4 regions of the Shewanella vaxholmensis genome follow, and region 1 is predicted to be linked to each of the others. Evidence: predicted binding sites of a transcription regulator. Region 1 holds the regulator's gene; each other region holds the start of a gene.
What was found. Region 1 encodes sigma-54, which starts transcription at its own class of promoters, with help from an activator protein. Its sites were predicted from a motif close to GTTGGCACGNNNNTNGNNT; they were not measured.

Region 1 (3,184 bases):
TCTGCCGAAGGTGAAAATAGCAAAATTTTAGTGGCCACTGGTAACCCCGCAACTTACAGCCAAGTGTTAGACGATGGCCGTCCAGCCTCGGCGAGCGCGAAAGAAATTCGTTACGATATGGCAAGCCGTACCCTGACACTGAAAGGCCAAGCTTCGTTAGATCAAGCAGGTAGCCAAGTGACGGGTAATGTGATCCGCTATAACATCATCCAGCAAAAATTGATTGCAGAAAGCACAGGTAGTGGTGACGATCGCGTGATCACTATTATTCAGCCTGAAAGCTATCAAGATGATGCCAAACCAGACGCGCCAGCGGATAAACCTGTGAAAAAGCAGGACTCTAAATGACCCAAATCACCCTAAGAGCACAAAATCTGGCGAAGAGTTATAAGAGTCGCCAAGTGGTTAAAGACGTCAGTCTAACGGTAAAGACAGGTCAAGTTGTTGGACTGCTCGGCCCAAACGGTGCGGGTAAAACCACCACCTTTTACATGGTCGTCGGTCTGGTTAAAAGCGATAAAGGCCACATCTTTATCGACGATGATGATTTAACCGCAGATCCTATGCACCTGCGCGCCCGCAAAGGCATAGGTTACTTGCCGCAGGAAGCCAGTATCTTCCGTAAGCTGACAGTCCATGACAACATCATGGCCGTACTGCAAACGCGCAAAGAATTGAAGAAAGAGCAAAGGGAAGAACAACTCGAGCATCTGCTCGAAGAATTCCACATCACCCACATCCGTGACAGCCAAGGCATGTCATTGTCGGGCGGTGAACGTCGCCGTGTCGAAATTGCGCGGGCGTTAGCAGCAAATCCTAAGTTCATTTTGCTCGATGAACCCTTTGCGGGTGTCGATCCTATTTCAGTTATCGACATCAAAAAGATTATCGAACAGCTCAAAAGTCGTGGCCTTGGCGTGTTGATCACCGACCATAATGTTCGCGAGACATTAGATGTGTGTGAACATGCCTATATTGTGAGTCACGGAAACCTGATTGCCGAAGGAACACCTGCAGAGATCTTAGACAATCAGCAAGTTAGGGCTGTGTACTTAGGTGAACAATTCAGGCTATAGTTAATCAAGCGGAGCCAATGAAGGCAATTTGTGCCAGCATTGTGCTCCACTCAAGATGATAACAAGCGACCTCATCCAACAATAATAACGTAGGGATCAGCGGTAACATGAAAGCGTCACTCCAGCTCAAACTGGGTCAACAGTTAACCATGACGCCACAATTACAACAGGCCATACGTCTGTTGCAACTGTCGTCATTAGAACTGCAGCAAGAGATCCAGCAAGCCTTAGATTCTAATCCCCTTCTCGAGCTGGAAGAGGATCAATTCGACGCCACTAAAGCCCCTGTAAACCAAACGCTATCCGATACGGATTTCAGTGAATCTAGCACCCTGCCGCCAGAAAAAGACAGCTCCACCATAGACACGGCAGAGTCGCTCACGAAAGAGTCCATGCCCGACGAACTCCCCATGGACACCACCTGGGATGAAGTGTTCACCGCCTCCCCTAATTCTGGCCCCGGTGGCAGTCGTGAAGATGATATGCCCTTCCAAGGTGAGACCAGTGAAGGCCTGTATGAGCACTTAGAATGGCAAAAAAACCTCACGCCGTTTTCTGAAACCGATTTAGCCATTGCTACCGCCATTATTGATGCCATCGACGATCAAGGCTATCTCACCCAAAGCACTGATGAAATCCTCGAAGCTATGGGTAATCCTGAGGTCGAACTCGACGAAGTCGAAGCCGTACTCAAGCGCATTCAACATTTTGATCCCATTGGTGTGGCCGCCCGCGATTTAAGCGAGTGCCTGCTGATCCAACTGTCGCATTTCGCCGCTGACACTCCCCATCTAGAAAATGCCCGCATGTTGATCAAAGATCATTTAGATCTGATCGCCGCCCGCGATTTTAGATTGTTGATGCGTAAGACTAAATTAAAAGAGGATGAGTTAAGGGACGGCATCGCGCTTATCCAAACCCTCAATCCCCGCCCAGGTTTATTGATTACGCCCAACGATGACGAATACGTCATCCCAGATGTGTCTGTGTCGAAGAAGAATGGCCGCTGGGTGGTTGAACTTAACCCAGACTGCATGCCAAAAATCAATGTAAATCAACACTATGCATCGATGGCGCGCAGTACTAAAAACCAAGCCGATAGCCAATTTATTCGTGGCCATCTGCAAGAGGCTAAATGGTTTATCAAAAGCCTAGAAAGCCGTAACGACACTTTACTTAAAGTTGCGAATTGCATAGTGCAATATCAGCAAGGTTTCTTTGAATACGGTGAAGAAGCCATGAAACCTATGGTGCTTAACGATATTGCCGAAGCGGTAGAAATGCATGAGTCGACCATCTCACGGGTGACGACACAGAAATACATGCATACCCCTAAGGGACTTTTTGAACTAAAATACTTCTTCTCTAGCCACGTCGGTACTGACGATGGTGGGGAGTGCTCATCCACAGCAATCAGGGCCTTCATTAAGAAACTGGTTGCCGCGGAAAACCAGAAAAAACCATTGAGCGACAGTAAGATGGCGCAACTTCTGGCAGAACAAGGGATCAACGTAGCCCGCAGAACCATTGCGAAGTACCGAGAGGCTATGCTCATTCCGCCTTCTAATCAGCGTAAAAGTTTATAACCTACAGTGGATATCGGAGGACGTTTCTATGCAAATAAACCTGAGTGGACACCATGTCGAAATTACCGAATCGTTACGCGCATATGTAGAAGAAAAGTTTTCAAAACTTGAACGCCATTTCGAACAGATCAATAATGTGCACGTTGTGCTCAATGTCGAGAAAATGCAACAGATCGCCGAAGCGAGAATAAATCTTATCGGTGGTGAAGTTTTTGCTACTTCAGAGCATGCTGACATGTATGCCGCTATAGACGCCCTGATTGACAAGCTTGATCGTCAGGTTATTAAACACAAAGAGAAGTTAACAAAACACTAATAATGGAACTTTGTACCATACTGCGGCCGGAGTGCACTACCTGCGCCACTCCGGGCAGCAAGAAAAAGGTACTGGAACTCATCAGCGACTTAGTCGCTGCCCAGTACCCGACCCTCTCATCTCAAGAGATATTCGAAAGCCTAGTGGCGCGCGAAAAGATGGGGAGCACAGGTATAGGTAACGGCATCGCCATTCCACATGGTCGA
Region 2 (3,184 bases), on a different contig from region 1:
AACCCACAGGGAGGCGTCTTGAACAGGCGCGGGAAAAAGGACAGATTGCGCGTTCGAAAGAACTCGGTACAGCAGCGGTATTAATTTCTGCTGCGTGTGGTTTTTATATGCTAGGTCCAAGTCTAGCCAAGAGTTTAACTCGGGTGTTTGAGACTGTTTTTACCATGGACAGGGCGCAAGTTTTTGATACTGAAGAAATGTTTAATGTTTGGGGTGTTGTCGCGGGTGAAATCGTCTGGCCCATGGCAAAAATAATGCTGTTAATTGTGGTTGTTGCTTTTATTGGCAACGTGGCTTTAGGTGGAATGAATTTCTCGACCCAAGCTATGATGCCTAAGGCCAGTAAAATGAGCCCTGCAGCAGGTTTGAAGCGTATGTTCGGTGTGCAGGCGCTAGTTGAGCTGACGAAAGGGATTGCCAAGTTTTCTGTGGTGGCATTTTCTGCATATTTATTACTGAGCTTTTATTTCAATGAAATTCTGTTGTTGTCTAGTGATCATCTTCCTGGCAATGTTTACCACGCATTAGATTTGCTCGTGTGGATGTTTATCCTGTTGTGCTGCTCTATTTTGTTAATTGTCGTCATCGATGTTCCATTTCAACTTTGGAATCACAATAAGCAACTCAAGATGACCAAACAAGAAGTAAAGGATGAGTATAAAGATACTGAAGGGAAGCCTGAAGTTAAAGGACGGGTACGGCAGATGCAACGCGAGTTGGCTCAGCGTCGAATGATGGCTGAAGTACCCAATGCCGATGTCATCGTCGTTAACCCTGAGCATTTTGCGGTAGCGATTAAATATGACGTGCAGCGTTCAGTCGCGCCTTTTGTTGTTGCTAAAGGTGTTGATGATGTCGCATTTAAAATTCGTGAGATTGCCCGCGCCCATAATGTGACAATCGTCTCTGCTCCGCCATTAGCAAGAGCTATATACCATACAACTAAGTTGGATCAACAAATCCCTGAAGGACTGTTTACTGCTGTGGCGCAGATTTTGGCCTATGTGTTCCAGTTGCGCCAATACCAAAAAGGTCGAGGTCGAAAGCCTATTCCTATCCCTCTTAATCAACCCATTCCTGATGAGTTAAAATATTAAGGTCTAAGCGAAAAATTCTTTTAAGCCGTGATATTATTGTGCGCCAATAAGCTATTGGCCTACTTTTTGCTTTTATGCTGCCATACGTCAAAGTTTAGGTAATTATGAATGGATGTTAGAGCGACCTTAGGTCAGGTAAAACAAATGCGCTTGAGTACGTTTAAAGGTATAGGCACTCCTATACTCGTACTCGCAGCATTGGCCATGATAGTTTTACCTATCCCTCCATTCTTACTAGACATACTTTTTTCATTCAACATAGCCTTAGCGCTCATCGTATTATTAGTCGCTATTTATACCGATAGACCGTTGGATTTTGCCGCTTTCCCGAGCGTCTTGTTAGTGGCGACTCTACTTCGCCTTGCTCTGAACGTCGCTTCAACTCGTGTGGTTTTACTCGAAGGCCATAATGGTGGCGATGCGGCAGGTAAGGTGATTGAAGCCTTCGGTTCCGTGGTGATTGGTGGTAACTATGCCGTTGGTTTAGTTGTATTCATCATTTTGATTATCATCAACTTTGCGGTAGTGACTAAAGGTGCTGGTCGTATCGCTGAAGTGAGCGCCCGCTTTACCTTAGATGCTATGCCTGGCAAGCAAATGGCAATCGATGCCGATTTAAATGCCGGGACTTTGAATCAAGATCAAGCAAGATTACGTCGCGCCGAAGTGACCCGTGAAGCTGATTTTTATGGTGCGATGGACGGTGCTTCAAAGTTCGTAAAAGGTGATGCTATTGCGGGTATCATGATTTTAGTGATCAACATCTTAGGTGGTTTCATCATAGGTATTGTTCAGCATGGCTTAAGTTTCTCAGAAGCGGTTGAAATTTATACCTTGCTGACTATCGGTGATGGTCTGGTGGCGCAGATCCCTGGGTTATTATTGTCAATCGCAGCAGCATTGATGGTAACCCGTCAAAATGAATCCGGTGATATGGGCCAAATGATGATGAGTCAGATGTTTGACAGTCATAAGTCATTGGGTATTGCTGCCGGAGTCCTATTTGTCATGGGAATCGTTCCTGGTATGCCGCATATGGCGTTCTTAAGTTTTGCTTTTATGACGGCAGGTGCCGCCTATTTTGTCTATAAACGTAATGAATCAAAACGCATTAAAGCCCTAGAACTTGTTAAGTCTGGTCCTGTAGAGAGGCAAGATAAAGAGCCTAAAGAGTTGGGCTGGGATGATGTGCATCATGTTGATACTATTGGGCTTGAGGTGGGATATCGTTTAATTCCGCTGGTCGATAAAGGTCAAGGTGGCGAGTTATTAAGCCGTATCAAAGGCGTACGTAAAAAGTTATCCCAAGAACTGGGCTTCTTAGTGCCAGCGGTGCATATTCGCGATAACTTAGATTTGTCGCCTAATGCCTATCGCATTTCATTAATGGGCGTAGTTGTTGGTGAGGCGGATATTCGACACGACTGCGAATTGGCGATTAACCCTGGCCAAGTCTATGGCAAGCTCGATGGTATTGAAACGCGTGACCCAGCTTTTGGTCTTGAAGCGGTATGGATTGCCCCTGAATTACGTGAGCATGCCCAAACATTAGGGTATACGGTTGTTGACGCCGCTACGGTTGTAGCAACCCATATTAGCCAATTGCTGACCAATAATGCAGCTAAGTTGTTAGGTTACGAAGAAGTGCAACAACTGATGGATATGCTTGCGAAACACTCGCCTAAACTGGTGGATGGCTTTATTCCTGATGTCATGCCACTCGGACATGTCGTAAAAGTGATGCAGAACCTGTTAAATGAAGGGGTTTCAGTCAGAGACTTGCGTACAATAGTGCAAACTTTGTTAGAATACGGCACTAAGAGTAATGACACTGAAGTTTTGACCGCCGCGGTGCGTATTGCATTGAAACGTATGATAGTCCAAGAGATCTCTGGTCCAGAGTTAGAAATCCCCGTCATTACATTGGCGCCAGAGTTGGAACAGATGTTGCATCAATCAATGCAGGCAACCGGTGGTGATGGTCCAAATATTGAACCCGGTCTTGCAGAACGCATGCAGCAGTCCCTTGCCGATGCGGCTCAGAAGCAAGAAATGGTCGGACAACCCGCCATATTGTTGACGTCAGG
Region 3 (3,184 bases), on a different contig from region 1:
TGCTCGCCAGCTCTCGCACTTTCAATGGCAGCGTTTAAGGCGAGTAAATTAGTCTGCTCAGCCACCTGCGAAATCGTTTCGATAATGCTACTGATATTGTTGCTGTCGGCGGCCAAGTGCTCAATCACGGTTCGAGTGCTATGGATCTGCTCTGACATAGCGCCAATTTTAGTGACTATGCCATTCATGATTTGGTCGCCATGCTTAGCAGAACTTTGGGCAATATCGGCAGCTTTCGCCGCACTGACTGCATTTTGCGACACAGCTTGCACGCTTGAAACCATTTGCGTCATCGCACTCGCGGCCAGTTCAGTTTGATGCTCTTGCTCTAACACACCTTGTTTGGCCTGCTCACTGATGACCTTAATATCTGAGGCGACTTTTTTCATGCCTTCGCAGGTATCAGACAAAGATAAAATGGTGCGGCTAACATCCTCGCCCATGCGGTTGATGCTATGCACGACCTTAATGAACACGCCCGCATCTTTCTCCTCTAATTGATAGCTTAAATCCCCCTCACCTAAATGATGGGCGGCACGTTCAAGCTGTCTTAAATTGCGAATTAATTTATTGATGTTGAACATTAAAATGCCGGCGAGCGCACTTAAACACAGGATGGCGACAAAGTGCCCTGTGGCAACTAAACAATAGAGTGGATAAATCAGCAACAGCAGTGGCGCAAAGATAGAATTATATCCCATTGAATCCTTACGACTTTTATTAGAATCCATTTTTTACTCCTTTAAAAAACTAATATCGCAGCATTCACCTAAAAAACCAAAACCAATAAATAGCATGGTGCGATAACGAAATATCGATCTGGTTAAGTAGATTAATCCTAGACACTAACAGAAGAAGAAACAAAGCCAAATTATTTGAACTCATCACTGTTAAGCATAGCCTCAAACTTGACCAAGATCACAGAGTTAACTAAGAGTTATCGCTTTGTATTCCCATGTCGATTTTTTATTGATCGAGATCAGTATTTTGGCTATCGAATATCGCTAATTTAGAGAGGACTTCACAGGAAAGAGGATTTCAGTCATGGCATTTTGGTTAGATCTAATGTTTGGTAACCCCATAGGCTTACTTTCAATGATCGTTATCTTTAGCACAATAGGGATAGTGTCCTATATCACTTGGATGTTCATTGTGAAGTCGGCACCGAAACAATAGTTTTTGCTCCAGTTGTTCTTCATGTTCTTGTATAAATGCAAAATCTAGGGGGTTTTTATCACCCCCATTTTTTGTTGTCTCGCTTTTCAGAATACTGCAACTCATCTAAAGCCAGCACTCATCCGAGCGAGACAAAACACGCCTATGCAGCGTGTTTTCTGTTTTGTACCAGACCATTTAAAAATTGCGGACGCGCTTTAATCAACGACTGCATCTCTTCTTGGCTCGGCTCACCAGCAGGCAAACGCAACACATCGCGATTGAGATACATGCGGGCCTTCATGGCAATCTTATAATCGGCTGTCGGTCCCTGAATCGCATAATGGCGCTCGTTACCGAGTTTTTCTAAGATGCAGGCATTCAATAAACTTTTCACTGCGGTTTCATTTTGCGGCAGAGTCAAAATCGTGGCGCCCTGAAGAAAAAACTCTCTGACTAACGCTCGCTCAGCGGGATCAAGCAAGTTCACTTTAGCTTCAATCGTCTCAATAACGCGCTTATCACTTAAATGACGAATTGATTCATCTAAGCCTAAGTTAATCAGCTGACTCAAAAAATAGGCGATAGAGATGATTAGACCTAATCCAACAAAATGAGCATGTTCGGGCACAAATTTATCGAGCGCCAGCACTGCCAACGCATTAGGAGGAATAAGGAGTAAGACAGTACAACTCACCATTAGCCACAGCATGACTCTAAACATCATTTTCTTCGGGCTAAAAAACTTAACTGAATCCAGCTTGAGTTTAAACATAGTGCTATCCCAGTGACAAAAAATTGAACTTATTGGCTACAAAGCAAATTTAATGCCACAAATGAAGACATATTTCATTGATTTTATCTGCGAGAAAATGCACTTTCTGGATCTGTAGGTCTATGCTTATAAGCATCTCAAGCCGCTATTGCATAAAGAAAATTTAAGATGCTGACATTCTTTAGCCAACTTATCAAAAGTCCCATAGGCAGGCACCTTACCTTGTCTATTGTACTTTTTAGCTCTGTTATCACCTTAATCACCACTGCCTATCAGTTGATCAGTGATTATCGCAATGACGTTGTGCGCATCGACAGAGTGTTTTCCAATATGGAAAAAGTGAACTTAGATGTTCTCGCCGCCAGTATTTGGGTGATTGACGAGCGGCTAATTAACACTCAGCTCAATGGCTTAATTCAGCTGCCCGATATTAACTACATTTCGATTAAAGATGACAGCGGCCAAGCATGGAATGCAGGCGAGCAAAAGCAAGAACACTCCTTAGATAAAACCTTCCCGCTAGTTTATAAATCCCCGACCGAGAGTATTAATGTCGGCACACTCGAAATACAAGTCGATGTCGATGCCATCTATCAGCGCTTGTATGATAAAGCCATTATCATTCTGCTCTCTAATGGAATAAAGACCTTCTTAGTTGCTGGATTTATTCTGTTTTTAGTATGGTTCAATATCACCAAGCACTTAGATAAACTCAGCCAATACTGCAAAGATATCGACCTAGATCAAGAATACGAGCCGCTGCAATTTGCCCGCCAAGAAAAAATTGATGAGTTTAAACAAGTCGCCGACTCCATCAACAGCATGCAAGTACAACTGAGAAGCTCCTTTGGCGCCTTAAAGAAATCTAAGGCTGAACTGCAAACGGCCCTAGAAGATAGAGAGCGGCTACTCAAGCTCGAACGTAGCTATAAAGAAGAACTCGCCAGACAAGTCAAAGAAAGGACCATAGAACTAGAACAATCCCTTAGCGCACTAAAACGGGCGCAACAAGTGTTAGTTGAGCAAGAAAAAATGGCGGCCTTGGGAGGTTTGGTGTCAGGCGTTGCCCACGAGATAAACACGCCGATTGGCATTTGTTTGACGGCGGCGAGTGCGCAGCTCAGCCATATTGAAGAGCTGATCGACCTGATCCACAGCGACCAAGCCACCTTAGATGAAATCAATGAGATCCTTAATGAGTATCAAGAAAGCTGTGAACTCATTGTCCGCAATATCACCAAAGCCAGTAGTTTG
Region 4 (3,184 bases), on a different contig from region 1:
ATTGCATATCGACTCTGAGCCAAACGCTCAAGCAAACCAGCAAACATCATTTGAATAATGCGGTGAGGCGATGCCACTGCTATCTCACTTTCTAAAGAAACCTTACGATATGACTGTAATGAACCTCTCATATTAGTACCTACCTATTTGCATCTATCGACTTGTATACATTGATATGACGTTGACTATTACTACCAGCATGCAATAGAGCTTGCCTGTCCAGTAAGAAAACATTGGCTTTCTCTGTACATGCTTGAGTTAATGAAAACTGTAACTGCAAATAATCTCTGTCAACAAATTGCTCATCTGCAACCAAAGCCTCAAGTAATAATTGACGCTGGCCAACAAACTCTTGCAATTTTAATACCAAAAAATCAATATTTTCATTATCTATTGATAATGTAGTCACTTGTCTAATGATTTCATTCATTTGCTCATTAAGAGAATCTAATGTGCTAACAACATTCTGTGTATTAATTTGGCTATGATGCATAAATAAAATCTCTTACTCTGCCACTTTAGATAACAAACTCATAAAATCCAAAAACTGGCAAACATCGTGTAAATCTATCTTACGGTAGGGACAATTTGGCTGATATAATATTATCGTTTGCTCACAAGCCCAGGAAGAGAGTCGAGTCGCTGAGTTAGCATACTACCTTGAGCGTTCATCTGGCCAACAATCAAATCCATAGCATTGTACTGCTTTAATAACCTAGCTTCATAGGCCTTCATTTTTAAGGCAAGACTCTCACGGCTATCGGTAATACGAGAAAGTTGAGTATCTAAACTTTCATCTCGACTATCTAAAATCCCCCCTGTTTTTACATAGGAGTCAGTAACATCTTTCATTCGTGTACCAAACCCAGTTTTTTCCGCTGAAAAAAAGTCGGATACGGCATTAATATCTTTACTTAGCACTTCATCAAGCTTTTTATCATCAATCTCAAGGCTCCCCGTCTGAGTGGTTTTAATGCCCAGATTCGCTAACATCATAGAGCCACTATCACCACTCGTTGATGACAACACACCCCTCATCTGGTTTTGGACACCACGAATAACAGAATCACCTTGCAATACACCTGCTTTCTTAGTTTTGGGATCATAGCCTGACATGCCAGACATCGTTTTCATTAACTCATTGTATGAATTAACAAAATCTTTTATAGCTGTTTTAGAAGATTCACGATTAGGTTCAATTTTGAGTGTCGTTGTTTTATCTTTGTTAGCATCCGTCAATGTTAAGTTGATACCTGTAATCGCATTTTTTACTTCGTTTGAATCAGAAGTCACTTTTAAACCATCAACATACAAAATTGCATCTTTTGCAGGTTGTAATTCTGTCATCGCAAAAACATCTGAAAGTGCTGTTCCAGCGTCATCCGTGGCCGATGCTTGCACTACATTAGCCGCACCAGTCTTGTTAGATGTAAGAACCAACTGAGCACCATTATCGCCCTTAATAATGGTTGCAGTTACTCCAACATTATCTTTAGAAGCATTGATGTTTTTCATAATGTCTTGCAGAGAGTCTTCTGCACCAACAGCGACATTAAAGCTCTCACTTCCCACTGTCAGACTTAATGAGCCACTTCCTATTGGAGCCGTAACATCTGTAACTGCTGTAGAACCTAATTTATGGCTTTCAGCCAACTGTTCAACAATAACTTTATAGTTACCAGCTACTGCAGTCGGGTCAACTGTTGCGGTCATAAAATCTTTATTGGAAAGCGCACTCTTAAAACCTGTAAAAGTTTTAGCATCAGATAGAGGTTTTATTTTCTCCAAGAAATCAGACATTGCACTTTTCAATGCCCCCAGAGCAGAGATCTGAGTATTTATCTTACCTTCTTGAGCATTGAATTTGGCTTCTTTAGGCGCTTTTTCTGTATTAACTAGAGCGGTTACAATGCCGCCGATGTCCATGCCAGTACCTACACCCAATGATGTTAATCCCATATCCACCTCTGATCTGCGTCTAAAAATTTACAAAACGCATAGTCAATAATTTAGCAAAATTCACGCCAACACTTCAGTTAATGTGAATAGCTTACCACTTTAGATTGAACCTCTCATCAATGCATATTAAAAACTACAACTTAAACTTCTGTTTTTATTAATGCACCAGTCACTTCAGACAGTTTTTCAGCCAAGGCAAGCGCCTCTTCACTAGGAATTTGTCGCAGCACTTCGCCAGAGTCTATATCCATAACACTGACAACAGGCCTATCAGAACTCGCATCAACTTTAAATGCTAATCCCTTACGCATCATAGTTACCATATCCGTCAGGTCACTCGCAACCTTATCTAACTGCCCAACATTCGTTTTAGTATCTTTTGTAGACTTGCCATCTTCTACCATGTTCACGCTGTTTGATTCGCCAAACAAAGGCTTTATTGAACCACTTGACTCTTGCTGAAGAGATTGTGGAGGAGCTAGTTTAAGCTCTGTCTTCAGCCCCACTACATTAGATGTACTAACTGAATTAATATCCATCATGCCACCCTCTTAGTCACACTTACCTATGTACTCTGGTACTGCTAGAAAGTACTAACCTCACAGATGAAGCACAAAACTACACGCTTCAGCTTTATCTTCAAACAGCTACTAATCTGCTTACTACTGTATATTGATGATGCTGCTAAATGTTATTGACTCATAATCACTTTATTAACAACACTAAACTGACCATTTTAATGCACAAAGGGAAGGGTCTAAACGAACCTCCCCTCTCAGTGCCAAACACTTAGCTGTCTATCATCTCAGTATGAGATAACCGCCAATCATAATTACAGCAATGACAGGGCAACTTGTGGTAATTGGTTGGCTTGTGCCAACATAGCAGAAGATGTCTGAGACAGAATTTGTTTCTTAGTCATTTCTGCAGTTTCTTTTGCAAAGTCAACATCTTGAATACGGCTACGGGCATCTGCTACGTTAGTTTGCACGTTCCCTAAGTTATTGATTGTGAAGTTCATACGGTTTTGTACCGCACCCAAATCTGCACGTTGGGAATCAATACCAGCAATAGCTGAATCTATGACAGCCAAGGCATCCTGTGCTCCTTTAGCCGTACCAATATCAATTTTAGACACTTCAGACAATTTAGAGTTACCAGCAGTGGCAGTCACACCGCCACCGAGCAGTTCGTTAGCTGTTGTGCCTTTAATGGCAAATTTTTC

Region 2: a site for sigma-54 is predicted at 1,151-1,169, ahead of flhA (flagellar biosynthesis protein FlhA). Genes of this name have one in related genera too.
Region 3: a site for sigma-54 is predicted at 1,972-1,990, ahead of Q4Q46_RS19505 (superinfection exclusion B family protein). Genes of this name have one in related genera too.
Region 4: a site for sigma-54 is predicted at 2,011-2,029, ahead of fliD (flagellar filament capping protein FliD). Genes of this name have one in related genera too.

What each region holds. Positions count from the first base shown of each region.
Region 1 is NZ_JAUOEV010000012.1:120,586-123,769, reverse strand. It holds gene lptA (lipopolysaccharide transport periplasmic protein LptA) at 1-348, shown strand, start outside; gene lptB (LPS export ABC transporter ATP-binding protein) at 345-1,076, shown strand; gene Q4Q46_RS12180 (RNA polymerase factor sigma-54) at 1,184-2,662, shown strand; gene hpf (ribosome hibernation promoting factor) at 2,691-2,978, shown strand; gene ptsN (PTS IIA-like nitrogen regulatory protein PtsN) at 2,981-3,184, shown strand, end outside.
Region 2 is NZ_JAUOEV010000003.1:92,897-96,080, reverse strand. It holds gene flhB (flagellar biosynthesis protein FlhB) at 1-1,097, shown strand, start outside; gene flhA (flagellar biosynthesis protein FlhA) at 1,206-3,184, shown strand, end outside.
Region 3 is NZ_JAUOEV010000029.1:29,384-32,567, forward strand. It holds gene Q4Q46_RS19495 (bacteriohemerythrin) at 1-731, opposite strand, end outside; gene Q4Q46_RS19500 (DUF3149 domain-containing protein) at 1,045-1,176, shown strand; gene Q4Q46_RS19505 (superinfection exclusion B family protein) at 1,319-1,930, opposite strand; gene Q4Q46_RS19510 (ATP-binding protein) at 2,099-3,184, shown strand, end outside.
Region 4 is NZ_JAUOEV010000003.1:113,026-116,209, forward strand. It holds gene fliS (flagellar export chaperone FliS) at 1-131, opposite strand, end outside; gene Q4Q46_RS04105 (flagella biosynthesis chaperone for FliD, FliT) at 140-493, opposite strand; gene fliD (flagellar filament capping protein FliD) at 604-1,959, opposite strand; gene Q4Q46_RS04115 (flagellar protein FlaG) at 2,100-2,501, opposite strand; gene Q4Q46_RS04120 (flagellin) at 2,792-3,184, opposite strand, start outside.